DNA from 4 places in the Priestia sp. 40 genome. Region 4 is predicted to be linked to each of the others. Evidence: riboswitches for the same ligand, from Rfam matches in the RefSeq annotation. Region 4 holds a riboswitch; each other region holds the start of a gene.
What was found. Region 4 has a riboswitch for cyclic di-AMP ahead of ACO1DI_RS04825 (dicarboxylate/amino acid:cation symporter). Riboswitches for the same ligand answer to the same signal wherever they lie in the genome.
Positions count from the first base shown of each region.

Region 1 (4,721 bases), on a different contig from region 4:
TTTTGCAAATACACATTGTATTTCATAGTTTTAACAATTATGATAAAAAAGCAAGTGTCAAAATAGGAAAATAGTTGAGCATGTAAAACGAAGCGATAAGCTTATTAATTTGAAAGAAAGGCAAGGTATATAGCTTTATGTGGGAAATTATTGTAGCAATCATTTTAGGGATTGTAGAAGGTTTAACAGAGTTTGCTCCTGTTTCGTCAACTGGGCATATGATTATTGTGGATGACCTGTGGTTAAATTCAAAAGAATTATTTTCATCTCCAGTAGCTAATACATTTAAAATTGTTATTCAGCTAGGGTCGATCTTAGCAGTAGTTGTTATTTTTAAAGATCGTTTTATTAATTTATTAGGATTGGGAAAAAAACCAGCTGCTCCAATTGGACCGACAAATCGCTTGAATTTAATGCAGGTAATTGTTGGTCTGTTACCCGCAGGAGTGTTAGGACTTTTGTTTGATGATTACATTGATGAACATTTGTTTTCTTTAAATACGGTGCTAATTGGCTTAGTGGTTGGAGCTGTATTAATGATTCTAGCAGATTTGTTTGGACCTAAACGTCCGCGTGTAGAGACGGTGGACCAAATGTCTTATGGACAAGCACTAGGTATAGGACTGTTTCAATGTATTGCTCTTTGGCCAGGTTTTTCTCGTTCAGGCTCAACGATTTCAGGAGGGGTTCTTCTTGGAATGAGCCATAAGGCAGCCGCAGATTTTACATTTATTATGGCAGTGCCAATCATGGCAGGAGCAAGCGGACTTTCATTGATTAAAAACTGGCAGTACTTCACATCAGATGCACTACCGTTTTTTATTGCCGGTTTTATCAGCGCCTTTATTTTTGCGCTGGTATCCATTCGCTTTTTCCTAAAATTAATTAATCGCATCAAATTAGTGCCATTTGCAATTTATCGAATTGTTTTAGCAGCTATTCTATATTTTGTATTTTTATAAAATAAATACGCGTGTTCTTTAGTCCCTTAAACTTCTAATAGAGACTCAAAGAGCAAGAAAAAGCTATTGCAATGTTGCAATAGCTTTTTTGCATAAATATATATTATCGCCTTTTGAAAGCGTTTTATAAACATAGGTATTGACAAAACGTGTCGAAAAATAGTAAATTAATATTTGTGCAGTATAAAGTTAAGTAAAAGTAAGACTTCTGTTTAGTTTTATTGACTGTAAAAAACGTATGACAACGTATAGATCGTTTTAATTTTATAAAAACTGAATAATAAGCTTAATCGTATAGAGCGGGGGAATCATTATCGGCAGTAAAGCTGCCTTGGGGTGAATCCTTACAAAAGGTAGGAAACTCTCAATTCCGAATCCGACAGTTAACCCCGTTTGCTTTATTGAGAGAAAGAGCCCAAAATAGCGTAAGTAAAAGGCTGTTCTTTCTTAAGAATAGTCTTTTTTTGTTTTTTCAGAAAAGTATATACAAATGTCATACATCTTTGGGGAGGTACATCTATGAAAAAAATTCGTTTTGGTTTGGCTACGCAGATTTTTACCGGATTAATCCTCGGTGTTCTTGTAGGGGTAATTTGGTTTAACGATCCGCGTGTAGTAACATACCTACAGCCGCTAGGAGACTTATTTTTAAGATTAATTAAGATGATTGTTATTCCAATTGTTATCTCAAGCTTAGTCGTTGGGGTTGCAGGAGCAGGTAGCGGTAAACAGGTCGGGAAGCTCGGCGTTAAAACAATTCTCTATTTTGAAATTATTACGACTTTTGCAATTGTAATCGGTGTATTGATTGCTAATATTTTTCATCCTGGGCAAGGTGTAGACATTCAATCAGCACAGAAGAGTGATATTTCACAATACGTTGAAACATCCGAACAGCAAGAAGGAAAGTCAGTGGCTGAAACGTTCTTGCACATTGTTCCGACAAACTTCTTCCAATCAATTGTTGAAGGAGATATGCTAGCAATTATCTTCTTTACAGTGTTGTTTGCACTTGGAGTAGCAGCAATTGGGGAAAGAGGAAAGCCAGTTGTACAATTCTTCGACGGCGTTTCTCACGCAATGTTTCACGTGGTAAACCTTGTAATGAAAGTGGCTCCAATTGGTGTATTTGCTTTAATTGGTGTAACGGTTTCAAAATTTGGCTTAGATTCACTCCTTTCGTTAGGAAAGCTTGTTATCTTAGTTTATTTAGCGTTAATTTTCTTCCTACTTGTTGTATTAGGAGGAATTGCGAAATGGGCAGGAATTAACATCTTCCACTTATTCCGCTATATGAAAGATGAACTGTTGTTAGCATACAGTACATCTAGTTCTGAGACAGTTCTTCCGCGTATCATGGAAAAACTTGAAAAGATGGGCTGTCCAAAAGCTATCGTATCGTTCGTTGTACCAATTGGTTATACATTTAACCTAGATGGTTCCGTTCTTTATCAAGCGATTGCAGCGTTATTCTTAGCGCAGGTGTATGGTATTGATTTAACGATCGTTCAACAGCTGACGCTCATTCTTGTATTGATGGTTACATCGAAAGGAATGGCTGCAGTGCCAGGAACATCATTTGTTGTATTACTGGCTACTCTTGGAACAATCGGTGTTCCCGCAGAAGGATTAGCCTTCATTGCTGGAGTAGACAGAATCATGGATATGGCACGTACGGTTGTTAACTTAGTAGGAAACACACTAGCAGCAATTGTAATGTCTAAATCCGAAGGCAAATTTGATCCTAAAAAAGGTACAGAGGTCATGAGGGCCGGCTAATTTATAAATTAAAAAGCTACTTATTCTATTCAAAAAATTAGAATAAGTAGCTTTTTTCATAATAATTCCTTTATTATTATGGGAATTGACCCTATAATATGTAACATCAGGTATAAAAATATCCAAATTTTATTCTTACATAAAGCAGTCACTGGTTCCTTTCTTTATCAGTAAATATAGAGATAGCTTAGCTAGTAGGGGGATAGTAGAGTATGTGGAAAAAGCGAATATGGGTCATCGCCTCGATAGTAATCGTATGTTTGTTAATCCCTTACAGTTTACCGATTGTGTTTGCTTTATTAACAGCATTAGCACTTGAGGGTATTGTTCAGAAATTGCATCAATCTTTTAAAATGAAGAGAGTCTATGCAGTGCTTACCACCTTCATTTTATATGTTGTTTCGCTGATACTTATTGGATTTTTTATTGTTCGGACAATCGTTACGCAAGTGGTTGCTCTTTCAAAAATAGCGCCTTCATTTGTAAAAGAAATCTATGAAACCGCGATTTACCCAACCATTATTAAGTGGAAGTACTATTCAAACGCTCTTCCTACAGAAGTGATTTCTTCTATCGAGCGCACGCTTGAAAAAACCGTAAATTCATTAGATTCTCTGTTAAAAAGTACGGTGGAAATTATCATCAGCTTTGCCGCTACTGTTCCTGGGTTTCTATTAGAGTTTCTTATTTATTTAGTAGCGCTTGTATTTATCAGCCTTGAGCTGCCTGCTATTAAAAATAAAATTAAGTCATTTTTAACAGAAGAAACGAAATATAAGCTACAAGTTGTCATCACTCAGCTTATCCAAGCGGGGGTTGGTTTTATCAAGGCACAAATTATCTTAAGTGTCATGACGTTTGTAATGGCTTATATAGGGCTTTGGCTATTAGATGTTCCGTATACCGCGCTTCTTAGTTTATTAATTGTAATTGTCGATATCTTGCCAATCCTTGGGACAGGCTCGGTTCTCGTTCCATGGGGGATTTTTGCTCTTACTCAAGGGCATGACTCATTAGCAATCGGTTTATTTATTCTATTTGGAGTCATTACGGTAGTAAGACGTGTAGTAGAACCAAAAGTATTTTCTACAAATATGGGTATTTCACCTTTGGCTGCACTAGTTAGTTTGTACATTGGATTTAAACTTTTAGGTTTTGTCGGGTTATTTTTAGGACCGGCTTTAGTTATTTTATACGATGCTCTTCGTAAAGTAGGTATTATTCAAATTAACTTTAAACTATAAAAGCGCTGGATAAAACTAGCGCTTTTTTTATTGAAACTTTTGTAGTACGTCATACGTAAAGAGGGAAAGGAAAAAACTATGTCGCATTGGTTTTTATCTATCAATCGGCTAAATTATAGTTTTGTGGTCTTAGATTTAATAACATGAGGAGGAGAATTTTTGTTAGAGTCGGTTTTACTTTCTTTAATTGAAGCGCTAAAACAGCTTTCTTATTTTGGCGTAATTTTAGCATTAACGTTTGAGTTTGTCCCGGCAGAGCTTGTTTTACCTTTAGTAGGGTATTGGGTGTACCAAGGTGATATGAACTTGTATCTGGCTATCCTTGCAGGTACAGTAGGCGGTGTTTGTGGACCGTTGACTCTTTATGCACTGGGACGTTACGGTGGACGACCGCTAGTTTTAAAATATGGAAAATACTTTTTGGTGAAAGAAAAAGAAATCGACGCTGCCGATCGCTTTTTTAATAAGTACGGCAGCGGGGTCGCTTTTTTTGGACGGTTTATTCCAGGAGTGCGCACCGCTATCTCTTTTCCGTGCGGGATGGCAAAAATGAATGTATGGCTGTTTTCTATTTACACATTTGTTGCGATGCTTCCAGTAACGGCTATTTACGTATATTTAGGATATAAGTTAGGACCTAAGTGGAAAGAGGTGGGGCCGATTGTGTCTCAATATATGCAGCCGATTGGAATCGGAATTGTTGTTTTAATTGCGTTGTTTTTTATCATTAAGTATG
Region 1 is NZ_JBMPZA010000015.1:507,063-511,783, reverse strand. It holds gene ACO1DI_RS17465 (undecaprenyl-diphosphate phosphatase) at 138-962, shown strand; cyclic di-AMP (ydaO/yuaA leader) riboswitch at 1,236-1,375, shown strand; gene ACO1DI_RS17460 (cation:dicarboxylate symporter family transporter) at 1,482-2,741, shown strand; gene ytvI (sporulation integral membrane protein YtvI) at 2,954-3,985, shown strand; gene ACO1DI_RS17450 (DedA family protein) at 4,145-4,721, shown strand, end outside.
Region 1: linked by a shared signal. The riboswitch ahead of ACO1DI_RS17460 (cation:dicarboxylate symporter family transporter) and the one ahead of ACO1DI_RS04825 (dicarboxylate/amino acid:cation symporter) in region 4 are both predicted to bind cyclic di-AMP.

Region 2 (4,721 bases), 130 kb from region 4:
AAAGTAAGTGTTCTTCATTTTTCTCAAAAGATCGTTACCGTTAAAAAATAGGCAAATTTCTCAATCACTTAACCCAATTAGTACATAGGATATAGAGACTTTTATTAAAGGAGGTTACACATATGGGCGCAAAAGGCGGTTTTGGTTTTTCATTTATCGTTGTTTTATTTATTCTATTAGTAATCGTAGGGTGTTCTTGCTACTACTAATTTCTAGAGGGGATGAACATCATTCATCCTCTCCTATTTCAAAAAAACCATGCTTTCGCATGGCTACATACCGATTAGATGAATGAGTAGAGGAACTCATTGTTCGGCAATATTGAAGAAATTTTTGGTTTTTACTTCCGCCTAGTATGCCCTTTTTGACGGGGGCTATGCACAAATAAAGTTAACGTTTAAAAGCGAAAGCCAGACGCACCGACAATAACAAGTAAAACAAATAACACAACGATTAACGCGAAATTTTGTTTTCCCACGTAACATCCCTCACTTCCTGTTATCTGCTTTTAGTGTATGCAAGAGCTTGGCAAAATGTTTAGGACAGGGGTGCGGATTTTTATGAGAAAAACCTTCAAATTTCGCCAAAAAAAGTGAATCATATTTTTGTTTCTTTCGTTATATATAGTAAGAGATTTTTACTATAAAAAAGGGGGGCCTTTAATGCGCCGACATTCCAAATTGCCCATTGTTCTTGTCTTTGCCTTCTTTTTATTCATCGCAACTGTTTTGTGCGTAACCTCTTATATGTCTTGAACGTATAAATAATATAAAAAAATCGCCTCATCGAAGGCGATTTTTCTATCCTAGCATTATATCTTCGTTTGGATAACGAACGGCTTCACGCTTTTGCTTAGATAATGAAAACGCAAGGGTTAATGGCCCCACTTTTCCTAAAAACATGATAAAGATAATAATCACGCGTCCAAAGTATGAAAGCTCAGGAGTCGCTCCCATGGATAAACCTACTGTCCCAAACGCAGAAACAACTTCAAACATAATTTTTACAAACGGGAGGTTTTCTGAAATATTTAACAGAAAAATAGCCCCAAACACAAACATAATCGAAATCATCGTGATGGCTAGAGCCTTAAACACATGAAGAGGAAGAAGTCGTCTCTTTAGCAGCACAATATCTTCCCTGCTTCGTAAAAATGCCCATACAGAAAAGACAATCACCACAAACGTCGTGAGCTTGATACCGCCTCCTGTTGACGCACTTCCTGCACCAATGAACATTAACAAAACCATTAAAAAGACCGTTGCGTCATGCAGGTGAGCTAAATCAATTGTATTAAATCCAGCGGTTCTTGTTGTTACCGCTTGAAAATAAGAAGCCCATACTTTGTCTCCTAATGATAAATTTCCGAGCGTATGCGAATTGCCGTACTCTAAGAAAAAAATAAAAAGCATGGCAATCACGTTAATGGCGAACGTGCTGATAATCATAATTTTTGAATGCAGCGTTAGTTTTTTATACGATTTTTTCACCCACATATCAGCAAGAACGGTAAATCCTAACCCACCAATAATGAACAAAAAAGAAATCGTTATATTAATAATGGGATCTCCTACATACTGAACTAAGTTATCAGACAGTAGTCCGAACCCAGCGTTATTAAAAGCCGAAATTGAATGAAACAAGCTAAAGAATAGCCCCTTAGACCACCCGAATTCCGGAACCCAGCGTATCGCTAAAAAGATAAGCGCAACAAACTCAATTAAAAATGAAAAGATAAACAGCCTTTTAACTAGCAGGACAACTCCGCCGACGCTCGTCTGATTTAACGCCTGCTGAACGAGCATACGCTCTTTAAATCCAATTTTTTTACCGAGCATCATAAAAATCAGCACGGCAAATGACATAATGCCAAGACCGCCTATTTGAATTAACAGCATAATAATCGTTTGACCGATGACGGTAAAACGTGTACCTGTATCTACGACGGCTAAGCCGGTTACTGTCATAGCGGAAGTTGACGTAAAAAGAGCGTCTACCCACCGGATTGGCTCGGTAGTAGAAAAAGGCATCATCAATAGAAGAGCACCAATAATAATTCCTCCACCAAAAATAGAGAGCAACAGCTGCGGAGGGGTGAGTTTAATATTTTGTTTTTTCATGTGTTAAACTCCTTCTTCTTCAAAACGGTTTAAATCGCGATTATGTCCGATGACAATAAGCATATCTCCTTGTTCAATTGTTTCATGCGCCGTAGGCGAAATCACCATTTCCCCGTCTTTTCGCTGAAAGCCGATAATATTACAGCCGTACTTTGCGCGAATATTTAAATCAAAAAGCGTTTTATTATGAAGCTTCTTAGAAGCGACAATTTCAACAATACTATAGTCTTTAGACAGTTCAATATAGTCAATAATTTTTTCTGACACCACGTGATGAGCAATCCGCTTAGCAATATCGCGCTCCGGATGAATGACTTTATCCGCTCCTATTTTTTCAAGTACTTTTTGATGATACATATTCACCGCTTTTACCCATACTTGCTTAACGCCCATATCTTTTAACAGCATCGTTGCGAGCACGCTTGCTTCGATATCGTCTCCAAACGAAATAAGAGCATGATCAACATTGCGAATACCTAGCCCCTTTAAGCTAGCTTCATCAATCGCGTTTGCTTGCACAACATATGTAGCTAAGTTGCTAAATTTATTTACTACCTCCTGATTGCGGTCAATAGCGAGCACATCCACATCCAGATTAGCAAACTCTTCAACCAAACTGCCTCCAAAACGACCTAATCCTAATACAGCAAACTGTTTTTTCATAATGTATTTATTCCTTCCTTCAACTGCTGTGTGTTCTCTTAGCTTATACTTTTTCTAAAAAATTACATCTTTTTCTTAAAAAAAGCGCAAAAAAACACAGGAAGGCTCCCGTGTTTTTTCAGACTCTTCCCCCTCAAAACGCTTGCGAAGTTAGCTGTCGGGTTCGGGTTTTAAGAGTAACCCTACCTTTTTAAGGATTCACCCCGGAGCACAATATGTGCGTAAATAATGGGTCCTCCGCTCCGTAATGGATTAAGCGATTTTTATTCAAATGTCTATGATCTATTTTTTAGAATAATCGATTCGATTCATGATACGTTTCACTTCACGAAAGCTATCTTACTCCTGTGGATTTTGTCTGTCAAGATATTTTTAGCGAAGACTTCACTTGCCCTGCAAGCTGCAAAAATCATATAAATCTAAACTGACAATCATTTTGTGAAATTGATCAAATAAATTAATAACAGCCAAAAGCTCTAGCAGCTGCGTATCACTGTAAAATTTCTTTAATTGATCCATATCAGCATCGGTCAACTCCCTTGGACGCACTCGGTATACATCAATAAATCGAAACAGCAGCCGGTCTTTTTCTTCCAGCTCTTTTTCTCTTAACACTTTTTGATTAAGCGTCTTATCACCTACATATGACATGCTCATACACGTCTCACAGCCGTTAACACCTGCTAGATAAAGCCTAGTTTTTTCCTTGGTCTCTTTTTCTACTATATCGCTGTTCCAAAGCGTGTCGTAAAGCTCATCATACAACCTTTTTACATGTGGAATTAAATTCAATGCTTTTTCAAAATTTGTTCCCTCTTCGTTTGTTAATAAAACTCTTGCCATTTTTCACTCACTCCTTTTTAATTATTATAGTAAGAAAAATGGAGATTTTAGATTACATATAAAATATCTTATCTACTATTACTAATCAAATGAAACGTTAATAAGAAAGAAGGTTTTCAATTGAAAATTGATGAAATTGATTTATCGATTTTGCAGGCGCTGCAGCAAAACAGCCGCCTTTCCTTACGAGAGCTAGGAAAACAAATTAACCTGTCTGCTCCTTCGGTGGCAGAGCGAGTAAGACAGCTAGAGAGCTTTGGTGTTATAAAAGGATATACAATCGATATTGATTATGAAAAGCTGCACCTGCCTGTATCGTGTTTTATTGAAGTAACTATGAAAAACGGAGAGCACGAACGTTTTAAACGATTTATTTCTCAGTATCCCTACGCTTTATTCTGTGAACGCATCGCCGGGCAAGCCTGCTTTATTACAAAGCTTCAGCTTCCTCATCTGCACGTACTCGAACAATTTATTAACGAAATTACACCTTATGCCAAAACGATTTCACACATCGCCCTTTCTCACGTGGAGATGGCTCCTGCATTATTGAGTCATTTAAAAGATGAAAAGTGATTGAGACATAACGACATCCGTTCACCCTGCCAATAAAAAAATCCGAATGAGTTTGATTCTTCATCAAGAACCAAACCCGTTCGGATCTCCCTTCAACGAAAATATTTTTGTCTCAGCCTCATGGATTCGTCCAACAGCATAAAAAATAACCCTCCAAAGCTGGAGGGTATAAATTTTCCGAATAATGAAAGTTTTACAATTTTATTTTATCAGGTGCTGACATTTCTGTCTACTTAAAAATGTAAAAGAGCTCTCTATTAACAGAAAGCTCTTTTACCTGCTTGTTTTTTGAAAACAATCAATCTATATAAAAGGGAACTACCTAAGGTTGAAAGTCACGTGAAACCTTGGCAGTTCATCCTGGATATACCGGTTGATATGATTCAAAACAAGTTCTTTCATCATTTCTTCTTTGACTTCTGATTCCGTTTTTTTATCTTTTTGTTTTAAAATAAGAATATAATAGACTTTACCCATTTTAATGGGCTCACTACACTCCCCGATGTGCTGTTTTTTTAA
Region 2 is NZ_JBMPZA010000005.1:581,851-586,571, forward strand. It holds gene ACO1DI_RS04110 (YjcZ family sporulation protein) at 123-209, shown strand; gene ACO1DI_RS04115 (YjcZ family sporulation protein) at 398-478, opposite strand; gene ACO1DI_RS04120 (TrkH family potassium uptake protein) at 801-2,120, opposite strand; gene ACO1DI_RS04125 (potassium channel family protein) at 2,124-2,783, opposite strand; cyclic di-AMP (ydaO/yuaA leader) riboswitch at 2,908-3,052, opposite strand; gene ACO1DI_RS04130 (hypothetical protein) at 3,168-3,626, opposite strand; gene ACO1DI_RS04135 (Lrp/AsnC family transcriptional regulator) at 3,747-4,202, shown strand; gene ACO1DI_RS04140 (peptidyl-prolyl cis-trans isomerase) at 4,521-4,721, opposite strand, start outside.
Region 2: linked by a shared signal. The riboswitch ahead of ACO1DI_RS04125 (potassium channel family protein) and the one ahead of ACO1DI_RS04825 (dicarboxylate/amino acid:cation symporter) in region 4 are both predicted to bind cyclic di-AMP.

Region 3 (4,721 bases), on a different contig from region 4:
GGAAGAAAAAATGAGTAAGCAAGTTATCGTTTTTACCGGAGGCGGAACAGCGGGGCACGTAACGCCAAACATTGCGATTATGAAAGAATTAGACAGTGAAAAATGGGATATCCATTATGTCGGTTCTCACAATGGTATTGAGAAAGAATTAATTGCTAAATTAAACGTTCCATATCATGCAATTTCAAGCGGGAAGCTTCGTCGCTACGTGGATATGGAAAATGTAAAAGATGTATTTCGAGTAGCAAAAGGGGTTGGCGATGCGCGTCGCGTGCTGAAAAAACTAAAGCCTTCTCTTGTTTTTTCAAAAGGCGGTTTTGTCACAGTTCCTGTTGTAATGGCTGCTAAATCTTTAAACATTCCCGTGTTCATTCATGAAAGTGATTTAACACCGGGACTAGCAAATAAAATTGCGCAGAAATTTGCCACTAAAATTTTCACTTCTTTTGATGAAGCTGCAAACTACTTTCCAAAAGAAAAAGTGCAGGTTGTTGGTTCACCTATTCGAAAAGAGTTATTTAGCGGAAGCGCAGCGAACGGGGAAAGCTGGCTTCGCTTTTATGATAAGCGCCCAATTTTAACCATTATGGGCGGAAGTTTAGGAGCGCGCCGCATCAATGAAATTGTTCGAGAGTCTTTGCCTGAATTGCAAAAGAAATTTCAAATTGTACACCTTTGCGGAAAAGGCAATATTGATACAAGCCTTGAAAAAGAGTCGGGCTACCGTCAGTTAGAATACGTAAATGAACAGCTTCCGGATGTTTTAGCGGCAACTGATTATGTGATTACACGCGGTGGATCCAATGCCATCTTTGAGTTTTTAGCTCTTCATAAACCGATGATGATTATTCCTTTATCAAAGGCACAGAGTCGCGGAGATCAAATTTTAAATGCACAATCCTTTAAGAAAAAAGGCTACTGTATGGTTGTAGAAGAAGAACAGTTAACAAAAGAACTGTTTTTGCGTGAAGTAAATGAGCTTCAGCAGCAGGCAAGTACAATGAAGCGTACAATGCGTGAAGCAACAAAAACGGATGCCATTTCAATTCTTGTAAATGAAATTGAGAAAATGAGCTAAAAAAAGCGTTCTTATCGAGGAGATAAGAACGCTTTTTTTCTTTCAAAACTATTATTTTAAAATAATGAATAAATATAGAAAAATAAAGCTTTTAAAATTTCAAAAAATGTTGTTGACAGTAAATTTTAACAGGAGTAAGATTACTCTCATGAAACGTTCCACAGTGAAACGCTGAGTCTTTCCTGAAAGAGAGGGAAAGAGCGGAGGACCCAATTATTAGGGGTGAATCTCTTAACTGAGTAGGGTTACTTTCTTGACCCGAACCCGTCAGCTAACTTCGTAAGCGTTAAGAGAGAGGATGGTGTAATCGTGGTCGTTTTCTATAACAGCGGATAGTACGCTCCTTTCAAAATATAGGTGAAAGGAGCGTCCAGATGCATTTATCTAAGCAAATGATTCAAATGATTGAATATCGGGCAATGTGCGACCAGCAATCTTTTGATCTAGCAAACCGCTATTTGTCTACGTTGGCTAATCAAAGTTTTAAACGCAGCAGTAAAAGTCATCATTAAGTCTAAAAATTAAATAACAAATATACGCTTAATCAATTATGAGCGGGGGACCCAATATTTTGTACGTATGTACTAGGGGTGAATCTCTTAACTGAGTAGGGTTACTTCCATAACCCGAATCCGACAGCTAACTCCGTAAGCGTTTTGGGAGTAAAAAATTCGTGTCAATCACGGCTTATTTGTCGTGCATTAAACCGCGGAAGAGAACTCTCTTCTGCGGTTTTTTAGTGGAAAAAAATAGCATCACGTCTCGCGGTTAGCTTTTTTGGACCTGATGCTTTATGAAAAGAAACCGTCACTAAACTTAGAAGCTATCATTTTTGTCAGGAAACAGTTAGGAGGAAGCAACTTGGATATGATGATGCTTGGAACGCTTGCCTTATTAGCGACTGCTATGTACGGAATTATTCGCTGGTCGTCTCATGTAGTAGACGACAGAGAGGAGAAGTGAACATGTCGTTCATTTTGTTAGGTATTTCAATTACCGTTTTAATTTATTTAGTATATGTACTGTTAAATCCAGAAAAATTTTAATAAGCGGAGGAATAAAACGTGGGGATTTTTCTACTATCAGTTGCGCTGCTGCTTATTTTTGTAGCGCTTATTGCAAAGCCCGTAGGTATTTATATAGCGAATGTATTTTCAAACGATAAAAACACTAGCTTGATAGGAAAGATAGAAACAGTGATGTTTAAAGCAGCAGGAATTAAAGGGCTTAATCAAACGTGGAAGCAATATGCATTGGCTCTCGTGTTGGCGAATACGTTTATGATTTTTGTGGTGTACCTTATCTTCCGATTCCAAGGGGTACTGCCGCTAAACCCAAGCCACATAAAAGGAATGGATCCGGCCCTTGCTTTTAACACAGCCATTAGTTTTATGACAAATACGAACTTGCAGCACTACAGCGGTGAGTCAGGTTTGTCCTATTTCTCACAGATGGCCGCCATTGTATTTATGATGTTTGCTGCACCAGCAACAGCACTTGCAGTAGCAATCGCTTTTATTCGCGGGCTAGCAGGGAAAGAAATGGGAAACTTTTTTGTTGATTTTGTAAAATCAATTACGCGTATTTTACTTCCTATTGCTTTTATAACAGGTATTTTATTTACGTTTTTAGGTGTCCCTCAAACGTTAAGCGGAACGGTGACTGCCCATACATTAGAAGGGGCAACACAGCAAATTGCAAGGGGACCAGTTGCTTCTTTTCTTTCAATCAAAGAGCTAGGCAACAACGGAGGGGGATTTTTTGGTGTCAACTCAGCCCATCCATTTGAAAATCCCAATGCGTGGAGCAATGTGTTACAGATTGTCCTTATGCTTTTATTACCAACCGCACTTCCTTTCACATACGGAAAAATGATCGGACAGCGTAAACAAGGTCGCATCTTGTTTGTATCGATGAGTATGCTGTTTATCGTTATCTTAAGCACAGCGTTTGTAACAGAGTGGGGCGGTAACCCTAGACTTGATGCTTTTCATTTAAATGAAGCGAGCGGTTATATGGAAGGGAAAGAAGTCCGGTTTGGTGTCGGTATGTCAACGCTGTACGCCATCGTGACGACAGCAAGTGAAACAGGCGCGGTGAACGCGATGCACGATACCCTGACGCCTCTTACCGGGTTGTTAACGCTTGGAAATATGATGTTAAATACCGTATTTGGCGGTGTCGGAGCAGGATTTATGAATGTTATGATGTACGTCATCATCGCCGTATTTTTATCAGGTTTAATGGTTGGAAGAACACCAGAATACGTAGGTAAAAAAATTGAAGGAAAAGAAATGAAGCTAATCGCCGTGACGCTTATTCTGCAGCCGCTGCTAATTTTAGGAGGAACAGCTGTAGCACTTACCACTCATTTAGGAATGGAAGGTATATCAAATCCAGGCTTTCACGGGTTAAGTCAGGCACTGTATGAATTTACGTCGTCAGCAGCAAACAATGGATCCGGTTTTGAAGGATTAGGTGACGCAACGCCGTTTTGGAACATTTCTACGGGAATTGTTATGTATATTGGACGTTACTTCGGACTAATTACAATGCTGGCGGTATCGAGCTCACTAGCATCCAAACAGCTTGTTCCCCAAACACCTGGGACATTTAAAACGGATACGTCTTTATTTAGCGGCATTTTAATTGGAACTACCGTTATTGTAGGAGCACTTACGTTTTTCCCAGTGCTTGTACTTGGACCGGTTGCTGAGTATTTAACACTGTAATAAAGAAAGCGGAGGATCATAATGAATAAACGGAATTTTGCAAATGATCTTGAATTGGATCACAACAGTCCCATTCAAGGTTCTGTAGATAAACAAGCTTCATCCATTTTTATTCAATCATTAAAACAGGCTTTTATCAAGCTAAGTCCAAGAACAATGATAAAAAATCCTATCATGTTCGTAGTAGAAATCGGGTTTGTTATTACACTTTTTTTAGCCGTTGTTCCAGACCTTTTCGGAGAAAGTACAGTAAGCGCAGGCTTTAATATTGCCGTATCTCTCGTGTTATTTTTCACCATTGTTTTTGCTAATTTTGCAGAAGCATTAGCAGAAGGACGAGGAAAGGCACAGGCAAACTCATTGAAGAAATCTAAAGGCGATATTACAGCTAATCAGCTTCAAAACGGGCAGATGATACAAGTTTCGGCATCGCAACTAAAAAAAGGAGACATCGTCGTCGTTTCACAAGGTGAGATGATTCCTGGAGATGGAGAAATCATTAAAGGACTGGCGTCTGTTGATGAATCGGCTATTACGGGTGAATCGGCACCTGTTATGAAAGAAGCAGGCGGGGACTTTAACTCTGTAACTGGAGGTACAAGAGTTGTCAGTGATGAAATTACAATTAAAATTACGTGTGAGCAAGGTGAATCGTTTTTAGATAAAATGATTTCGCTTGTTGAAGGAGCACAGCGTCAAAAAACACCAAATGAAATTGCGCTAAATACGGTTTTGACAAGTCTGACGATTATTTTCTTACTAGTAGTGGTGACGCTTCCTGTCTTTACAAACTACCTACACTTTCAGCTCGACACGGCCATTTTAATTTCACTGCTCGTCTGTCTCATCCCTACAACAATTGGAGGCTTATTATCGGCCATTGGAATTGCTGGGATGGACCGAGTCACGCA
Region 3 is NZ_JBMPZA010000026.1:251,629-256,349, reverse strand. It holds gene ACO1DI_RS27515 (undecaprenyldiphospho-muramoylpentapeptide beta-N-acetylglucosaminyltransferase) at 11-1,078, shown strand; cyclic di-AMP (ydaO/yuaA leader) riboswitch at 1,238-1,380, shown strand; gene ACO1DI_RS27510 (hypothetical protein) at 1,453-1,590, shown strand; cyclic di-AMP (ydaO/yuaA leader) riboswitch at 1,606-1,746, shown strand; gene kdpF (K(+)-transporting ATPase subunit F) at 2,044-2,124, shown strand; gene kdpA (potassium-transporting ATPase subunit KdpA) at 2,149-3,810, shown strand; gene kdpB (potassium-transporting ATPase subunit KdpB) at 3,832-4,721, shown strand, end outside.
Region 3: linked by a shared signal. The riboswitch ahead of kdpF (K(+)-transporting ATPase subunit F) and the one ahead of ACO1DI_RS04825 (dicarboxylate/amino acid:cation symporter) in region 4 are both predicted to bind cyclic di-AMP.

Region 4 (4,721 bases):
ACGCATACAAAGATCCGAAGCTTGGAAGTCAAAATACGAACTTTGCGCTGCTTGTTTCTCATAAATTTTCGGATCCATTTGATCAGCCGAACGAATATGCGCACGAAGTATCAAGATTAGCTAATATGCTGTCAAACGGGGGCTTAGTTGTTCAAAAGTATGGAGATATTTTAAAGGGCCGTCGTTCAACAGCAACTCGAATTAAAGAAGGCTTTTTAGAACCAACGTTAAAAGAAGCTGTGCCTGGTGACTTGGGCTTAGTGCTTCCTTACAACACGATGAAAAGCTTAATTGAAATGACAGAAGCGCTGGATCATGTAACGCCTGGGTTAGCATCTGAACATACGCTGTTTTACGGTGTGGAAGCGAAATTTTACTCAGCCCGTCCGAAGTTAAACGATAAGTTTGAAACTGAAATTTCCGGTTTATACGTCGGAGGAGACGGAGCTGGTATTACGCGAGGACTCGCGCAGGCAAGTGCGTGTGGTGTGTGGGTAGCGCGTGACATTGTTGAAAAATTAAAGAATCGCAAAGCAAGTTCTGAACCTGTTACTGTATAAAAAAAGAGGCCGTCACCGCCTCTTTTTTTTATGTGTTAAATAACAAAAGCGAATAACTAAAAAGTAAAGAACTTGTACCGCTCCAACTCCGATAGTTTTATATGATCATTACCCGCTCTTTTTTTAAAAATATTACGGAATCCATACTCCTATCGTGAGTAGAATTAAGTAGAATAAGGCGAATTGATAATGTCCATTTCTTTGCGCCAATAAAGTCAGTGAAATTTTAGGGAGTTTATATCAAGCAGCACGATAAGGATAAAATCAACAGTTGAAAAGAGTTGTTTTTTGATGAGTAAAATATTTGTGAAAGCAGTAAAGTACGCGGGCGTTAGAATAATTATGCGAATTTATGAATGTAATTTAATGAGAAGAAAGTTCACTTTACAAACTATTTTTTGAATTAATTTTTTATCAATTAGATTATAAGTCTTGTTAAATAAGTGTTTTTGATTTATTAAAATATGATGTAAATATTTTGAAATATAACAATTCTCAACTTTTTATGATAAAATCCTGCATTATTTTTGAATAAAAACTTGACAGAAACATATGAAATGAATTTTAATTAAAGTAACAATTATTATCATGCAAAAATATTAAAGAAAATTATTTGCTTAATCTCTTTTGTTTTATAAGAGAACGGGGGACCCATATTTGTGCGTAATGTACTTGGGGTGAATCTTGAATGAATCAAGTAGGGTAACTCACGTACCCGAATCCAACAGCTAACTCCGTAAGCATTCAGTGAGGGAATAACAGGTCTATGAAACCATGATATTCTCATGGTTTTTTGTATAGCTAAAAATATTCCTAAACTATTAATCTGAAAATTTTTAATATATTGTATATTTTGAGTGTTATCGTTCTCAATGCATGGTAAAATAAGTATGGTAGTTAGAATCATTCTAATATAATTTATTTACGGGAGGTAAATCTATGAAGCTATCGACAAAGATCATTATCGCGCTAATTGCTGGTGCTGTTGTAGGAGTGTTGATTAACGCTTTTGCTCCAAGTGCTTTTGCTCCGCTGGACAAGTACTTGTTTACACCGCTTGGCCAAATTTTCTTAAGCTTAATTAAAATGCTTGTTGTACCAATTGTGTTTTTCTCTATCACGTTAGGTGTAGCTGGTTTAGGAGATCCTAAAAAACTAGGAAGAATCGGGGCTAAAACAGTTTCCTACTTCCTAGTTACAACAACCGTTGCGATTATTATTGGTTTAATTTTAGCGTATGCAATTAAACCAGGTACGTTTGGATCTTTTGATACAAAAAACGCTTCTTTTGAAGCCGAAAAAGCACCGCCGGTTGGAGAGACATTCTTAAATATGATTCCAGTCAATCCAATTCAAGCGATGGCTGAAGGGAATATGCTTCAACTTATCGTTTTCTCTATCTTTATCGGTTTTGGTATTACGATGCTTGGAAGTAAAACAAAAGGGCTTTACAATTTACTCGAGCAAGGCAATGAATTGATGATGTATCTTGTAAATCTGGTGATGAAGTTTGCTCCTTACGGAACATTTGGGCTTCTTGCAACCGCGGTTGGAAGTCAAGGCTGGGAGGCAATTAAAGCGATGGGGCTGTACATGATTGTAGTCGTGCTCGCGCTGTTCATCCATTCAATCGTAACATATGGGGGATCGGTCGCTCTTATGGCCAGACGTAATCCTATTGAATTTTTTAAAGGTTTTGCTCCTGCGATGACGGTTGGATTCAGTACATCAAGCAGTAATGCAACGCTTCCGATTTCAATGAATGTAGCTCAAAAAAATCTTCGTGTCCCTGAGTCCATCAGCAGTTTTGTTCAGCCGTTAGGTGCTACCATTAACATGGATGGAACGGCAATTATGCAAGGTGTAGCGACTATTTTTATTGCGCAAGTATACGGCGTTGACCTGTCGCTGGGCGCTCTTGTGACGGTTGTATTGACAGCGGTGCTTGCTAGTATTGGTACAGCAGGCGTGCCGGGAGTTGGCCTTATTATGCTAGCAATGGTACTAAGTTCGGTTGGCCTGCCTGTAGCAGGTATCGGATTAATTATTGGAATTGATCGCTTGCTTGATATGCTTCGTACATCTGTAAATATTACAGGAGACGCTGCGTGTGCCGTTATTGTGGCTGAGTCAGAAGCAAAGCGTATCGATAAATCTGTAACGCAATCAGCTTAATACGTGTAAAAGCTCTAGCTATATGCTAGGGCTTTTTTTATTGGCAAGAAACTCTTCTTTTCAGCATACAGTTTAATAAGAGTATGTGTTTGAAAGGAGAGTGCGGAAATGAATAAGACCCATGTGATAAAGCCGCTGCTCGACGATGACTATCCAGTTATTTCATATGGAAAAGGAATTTATTTGTACGACCAAGATGGAAAAAGATACATAGATGCTTCGTCGGGGGCAGTTACAGCAAGTATCGGACACGGCGTAAAAGAAATTATTGATGCAATGACCGATCAGGCACAGAAAGTTGCGTTTGTATATCGGTCGCAGTTCACAAGTGATCCAACAGAAGCGTTAGCTAAGAAACTATGTGAATTAAGTAGCAATCATTTCCAGTGGAGTTTTTTTGTTAACAGCGGGACCGAAGCGACTGAAACGGCTATGAAAACGGCAATTCAGCATTTTCAAGAGCAAGGAAAGCCAACCAAAACAAAGGTTTTGTCACGCTGGATGAGCTATCACGGTATTACAATAGGAGCTCTGTCTATGTCAGGGCACGTTGGAAGGCGAAAACGCTTCTCGTCTCTGCTTGAAGATTATCCTTCAGTTTCACCTCCTTATTGCTATCGATGTCCGTTTCAGCAAACCTATCCATCCTGTAATCTTGCTTGTGCACACGAATTGGAAACAGTTATCAAACGAACCGGCCCTGAACATATTGCTTCTTTTATTACAGAGCCCATTGTAGGAGCAGCCGGAGCAGCCCTTACACCTCCTCCCGGCTATTATGAAGTGATAAGAGAAATTTGTGATAAATATGATGTGTTATGGATAGCCGATGAAGTCATGACTGGAGTTGGGCGTACAGGCGTGATGTTTGCGTATGAGCACTGGGGAGTTAAACCAGACATCATGACGCTTGGAAAAGGAGTGGGAGCAGGATATACACCAATAGCCGTTACGTTGGCTAGCAGCAAAACGATTGAACCTATCATGAACGGATCCAAATTAATTATGAGCGGACATACGCTAAGCGCTAATCCGCTGTCATCCGCTGTAGGGATCGCTGTTTTAACCTATATTGAAAAGCATGATCTTGTTCAAGAAGCAGCGCTGAAAGGAGACTACTTAGTAGGGAAATTGAAGAAGCTTCAACTTCTTTACCCTATCATTGGTGATATACGTGGCAAAGGCTTATTAGTTGGTCTTGAGCTTGTGCGAAATCCAAAAACGAAGGAGCCTTTTTCATCTTCGGAAAATATGACGGCGCGCGTAATAAGTAAAGCCCAAAAAAATGGTCTTCTCCTTTATTCTTCACAAGCAGGAACAGACGGAGTCGAAGGAGACGGTATTATTATTGCGCCACCATTTACGATTACTCGTCGTCAACTTGATGAAGCGGTCGATCTGCTTTCGAAAACATTACATGAAGTGCAAAATGAAAAACAGGGAAATGAGGTGAAATGAGTGACAAAGGTCGAAAACTCATTTCAAAAGATTACAACTGTGGAACAAGCGATTGAGTACGTGGATCATGCTGCTACGCTGATGATAGGAGGATTTGGCGGAGTAGGCAGCCCGCCTTCTCTCATTGACGGTCTTATTGAAAGCGGAAAATCAAATTTTACATTGATATGTAATGATTCAGGCTTTCCTCATATTGGTGCGGGAAAATTGGTAAGCCAAGGAAGAATTCAAAAGCTAATCGCTTCTCATATTGGATCGAATCCAGTGGCTGGAACGCTGATGACAGAAGAAAAGCTGAAAGTTGAGTTTTCTCCTCAAGGAACGCTTGCTGAACGGATTCGAGCGGGAGGAGTTGGACTCGGAGGAGTACTGATTGATGTAGGAATTGAAAATGACATTATTCAATTTGGAAAAGAAAAAGTGGAAGTAGACGGCAAGACATTTTTAGTTGAAAAACCACTCACAGCCGATGTGGCTTTTGTATATGCAAAAAAAGCAGACCCATTCGGCAACTTGCTTTACGATAAA
Region 4 is NZ_JBMPZA010000005.1:711,592-716,312, reverse strand. It holds gene ACO1DI_RS04830 (NAD(P)/FAD-dependent oxidoreductase) at 1-560, shown strand, start outside; cyclic di-AMP (ydaO/yuaA leader) riboswitch at 1,165-1,319, shown strand; gene ACO1DI_RS04825 (dicarboxylate/amino acid:cation symporter) at 1,500-2,735, shown strand; gene ACO1DI_RS04820 (aspartate aminotransferase family protein) at 2,844-4,193, shown strand; gene ACO1DI_RS04815 (CoA transferase subunit A) at 4,194-4,721, shown strand, end outside.